Regions from separate parts of the Oceanobacillus sp. FSL W7-1309 genome, predicted to be linked through region 2. Evidence: predicted binding sites of a transcription regulator. Region 2 holds the regulator's gene; the other holds the start of a gene.
What was found. Region 2 encodes NrdR, which represses ribonucleotide reductase genes. Its sites were predicted from a motif close to AACACNATATATNGTGTT; they were not measured.

Region 1: the regulator NrdR is predicted to act here: its motif matches at 958-975, upstream of NST46_RS08440 (anaerobic ribonucleoside triphosphate reductase).

Annotation. Positions count from the first base shown of each region.
Region 1 covers NZ_JBBOBX010000001.1:1,798,408-1,800,886, forward strand. The annotation lists gene NST46_RS08435 (MBL fold metallo-hydrolase) at 1-754, shown strand, start outside; gene NST46_RS08440 (anaerobic ribonucleoside triphosphate reductase) at 1,082-2,479, shown strand, end outside.
Region 2 covers NZ_JBBOBX010000002.1:1,042,382-1,044,860, reverse strand. The annotation lists gene NST46_RS17910 (glyceraldehyde-3-phosphate dehydrogenase) at 1-720, shown strand, start outside; gene NST46_RS17905 (cytosolic protein) at 1,011-1,409, shown strand; gene nrdR (transcriptional regulator NrdR) at 1,438-1,902, shown strand; gene NST46_RS17895 (replication initiation and membrane attachment family protein) at 2,125-2,479, shown strand, end outside.

The sequences.
Region 1 (2,479 bases), on a different contig from region 2:
AAATCAAATTGTGAATTTGTGCTGTGTGGGTAATCCGGATAATTCAGGTGAGTGGGTTTTAGTGGACACTGGTATGCCTGAATCATCCAATCGGATTGTGGAAATGGTAGAGGAACGGTTTGGAGAAGACAGTAAACCACAAGCAATTATACTAACACATGGACACTTTGATCATGTTGGCGCAGTTGTAGATTTAGTGGAGAAGTGGGGAATTAAAGTATATGCCCATGAGGCTGAGTTGCCTTTTTTAACTGGAAAACAAGACTATCCAGAACCGGATGGATCCGTTGAAGGGGGACTTGTGGCAAAAATGTCACCAATGTTCCCAAATGAAGCTGTTAACTTAGGAAGCAATATAGAAGCACTGCCTGATGATGGAAGTGTTCCACATATGCCTGGTTGGAAATGGATTCATACACCAGGACATGCTCCTGGTCATGTATCTTTATTTAGGGAAAAAGATCGTGCTCTTATTGCTGGCGATGCTTTTGTTACTGTGAAACAAGAATCACTTTACAAGGTAATGACTCAAAAAGTGGAAATAAACGGCCCGCCAAGGTACTTAACGACTGATTGGACTGCTGCTTGGGAATCTGTTAAAAAGCTGGAAGACTTAAACCCTGCTATTGTGGTAACTGGTCATGGAATGCCAGTGTCTGGGCAAGAACTTTCAGAAGGATTAGCAAGACTAGTTAAAGAATTTGACCGACTAGCAATACCAGATTATGGTCGGTTTGTAGACCCCAAACACTGATGCGAGAAATCGTAAGAACGAAGAAGGTGACTCAAAAGAATGAGATTTTGAGTCACTATTTTTAATCAATATGAAATTGTCCCTTTCGCTTACTATCCACTTCTCTTATTAGTGTATACACGCAACTGTTACATCATTTCAGGAGCTACTTCAATTTGCGGTTTCACAATTTGGACACAGCTATTTCTTTTTTACTATGATAGCATACAATATATAGTGCTAATTCGTTTTGTTAACACCAAATGTAGTATTGAGGCTTGGGGGAATAAAACAAAATAAGAGAACTAGAAACATTAAAAAAGGGAGAGCGGAAAAATGAGTACAAGTATGTCAACGGAAGTGAAAGACTACTTCCCGCTAAACAAATTGGATGAGATTGTTTATACAAGTAATCATGATCTGATTCAAGAAAATGCCAATGTTGATGGGAACTCACCAATGGGACAAATGTCAAAGGTTTCTGCGGAAGTAACGAAGTCGTATGCGAAAGAATTGATACTTAGCGAAGATGTCAGACAAGCAATCGATGAAAATTATATCCACCCCCATGATCTTGATTTTCTAATTACGGGTACAACCACTTGTTGTCAGATTCCACTAGGAAAAGTTCTGAAAGATGGTTTTAATACTGGACATGGACATATGCGTGAACCGAAAGATATTGTAAGTGCGATGGCTTTAGCATCCATTATTTTTCAATCGAATCAAAACATGCAGCATGGTGGGCAAAGCTATCCCATGTTTGAATATGATCTTGCACCTTATGTTAATAAAACTTTCGAGAAAAATAAGAAACGTTTACAAAGCTATGCTACTTCATATACAGCGGAAGAAATAGATGAGATAGCATGGCAGGAAACGAATCGAGATGTATACCAGGCCTGCGAAGCTTTTATACATAATTGTAATTCGATGCATTCGCGCGGAGGTGGACAAGTTCCGTTTGTTTCCATCAATTACGGTACAGATACATCTAAGGCAGGTCGTCTACTTATCAAGAACCTTTTGTTGGCCACGAAAGCAGGCCTGGGTAATGGTGAGACACCAATCTTCCCTATTCAGATTTTTAAAATGAAAAAGGGAATTAATTTTGAACCTGGAGAACTGAATTATGACTTATACCAATTAGCACTTGGAACAACAGCGAAGCGATTATTTCCAAACTTTAGCTTTATCGATTCGACGTTTAATAAAGTGCATTATGATGGTACTCCAGAATCGGAAGTGGCCTATATGGGTTGCAGGACTCGTGTGATGGCAAATCGTCATGGTGAGGAAAATGGAGTGCAGCGGGGAAATCTGTCTTTTACTTCTATCAATCTCGTAAAGCTTGCACTTGCCGCAAAGAATGAGTTCGATTACTTTAAACTATTAGATTACTATACTGGACTTACAATAAAACAATTAATGGAGCGATTTGATTTTCAAACTAAAAAGAAGGCAGGAAACTTTCCATTTTTATATGGGCAGCATATTTGGCGAGGGAGCGAAAACCTTCAACAAGAAGATAAACTTGGTGATGTGTTAAAACAAGGCACATTAAGTATTGGCTTTATTGGATTGGCGGAGGCTTTAGTCGCTTTAACTGGTAAGCATCATGGTGAATCAGAGGAATCTTATCAATTAGGATATCGAATCATTCAGTATTTACGAGACAGAGTTAATCAAGCGAGTGAAGATTACGATTTGAATTTCTCGTTGATTGCAACACCCGCAGAAGGATTA
Region 2 (2,479 bases):
GAAAGTGCTGGATTGCACTTGAAAGCAGGAGCAAGAAAGGTTGTCATAACAGCGCCAGGAAAACAGGTGGATAAAACGATTGTAATTGGTGTAAATGAGGCAGCATATATGCCTGACGAAGATGACATTATTTCCAATGCCTCTTGTACAACAAACTGTCTTGCACCAATTGTGAAAGTGTTAGACGACAAGTTTTCAATCGATAATGGATTAATGACGACTGTACATGCTTTTACAGGAGATCAGAACAACTTGGATAACCCACATAAGGATCTGCGCCGTGCACGTGCATGCACACAATCGATAATTCCAACAACTACAGGGGCAGCAAAAGCATTAGGCGAGGTGTTACCACATTTAAAGGGCAGATTACATGGTATGGCTTTACGTGTACCAACACCGAATGTATCACTTGTTGATTTGGTTGTCGATGTGCATACTGCTGTTACGGCAGAGGAAGTAAATCAAGCTTTTAAAGAAGCTGCAGAAAACGAATTAAAAGGGATTGTTCACTATTCTGAGGACCCGCTTGTATCGATAGACTATACAACTACCGATTACTCAGCAATTGTTGATGGATTATCAACAATCGTTATGGGTGAGAATAAAATAAAAATAATTGCTTGGTATGATAATGAGTGGGGATATTCGAAAAGGGTACTTGACTTAACAAAATATGTTGGAAGCTATATATATCAACGAGAAGTTAAAATTTCATAAAAAATGTTAACACCCGCTTCTCAAGTTGAAGCGGTTTTTTTTAGGCTGAAATCATAAGCTAGGACTTGATTGTAAAGTTTCATCGTGTAAAATAAAATTTTACTAGATGTTATTTATGAGAAAATCGATTTATATACAATCTTTTATTTTCATAGCTTAAAAAAATATCGTTAATGACTTTCTTTCCATACGCTTTTTGAGTTCAACTAGTGGAATTATATAAAACATGTTAAAATAGAATGTACTACAAACACGTTCAAATAGAAAACTTACAGGTTGGGGTGCGAAAAATGTCGATTGGCAATACGTTGAAAAAGTATTTTAGTAATCATGCGGAAACAGCTGAGGCTCATTTTGATCCAGCTTTACGAACGCATTATTATAAGACAACGAAGGAAAAAGCACTTGCGATATTAGAGAACTATTTCGGTAATCATGGAACATATGAAGTAAATGCAATTTCTCAGGAACACGGGGAAATAAGTGTAAACCGCACGAAGGGAAAAAAGGTATTTATTGTGGCAACTGTGATTATGGTAAGACCATTTCATACAGCAATTGATTTTTCAGTTACGACTGAATCGATTATGCCATTTGATTTAGGATATAGTACGAAAGTAATTGCACAGCTATATGAAAAGGTGAATACGGAATTGCCCTTAATCGACGATAAGTATCGAAGAGCGTGAATGAACGGACGAATGGGGTTGAACGAAAATGCGATGTTCGAATTGCCAAAATAAGAATACAAAGGTTTTAGATTCCCGACCAATCGAAGAGGGAAGATCCATTAGAAGACGCAGAGAATGTGAGAAATGTGGTTTTCGCTTTACTACATTTGAACGGGTCGAAGAACTTCCACTAATTGTCGTCAAAAAAGATGGAGCAAGACAGGAATTTTCCCGTGAAAAGCTAACACGAGGTCTTATTAGAGCATGTGAGAAACGACCAGTGCCATTAGAAACAATGGAGGCCTTGGCTTTAGATGTAGAAAGAGAGATGCGTAATTCAGGCATGTCCGAAGTATCCAGTCATGAAATTGGTGAACTAGTAATGGAGAGATTAGCTAAGGTTGATGAAGTTTCCTATGTTCGGTTTGCTTCGGTATATAGGCAATTTAAGGACATTACCGTCTTTTTAGATGAATTAAAGGATATTATTAATACGGATAAAAACAAATAGTCCTTGGAAGGTTGCTCAAAAAGTCCGGTGAAAATGACACATCGAGATCAGTAGATCTTCGACTAAGTACGACAGGTCCTGTGTCGAACGTCGAAGTCACGACATCCTGTGGAAGCCCGGTACTCAAAGCGTCGCCGCCTCGAACTTCTCGGTCCTTTTCATCCTCCTTTTTGAACAGTTATTTGTAAGTTACTTATTTGTAAGTATAGAGGTGTGTGAAACATGAATTTTATTGGACAAATCTTGCCGGTGGACGGCTATATCGTATCACAAAAAGAAACGTTGCCGGTAGACTATGCCAAATCATTGACCCATCTGTATCAGCCATTGCTTGGTATAAAGGCGATAGCACTGTACCAAACCCTTTTGCATGACATCGATTTAAATCAGGAACAAGCTCCACAGACACATCATACGTTAATGAATTACTTGGACCTTCCTTTAGATGAAATCTTTCAAGCTCGATTGAAACTAGAGGGGATAGGTTTGCTGAAAACCTATAAGCAAAATTGGGAGTCAAGTGATTTATATACATATGAATTACAGAGCCCATTTGCGCCAAGTAATTTTTTTAAAG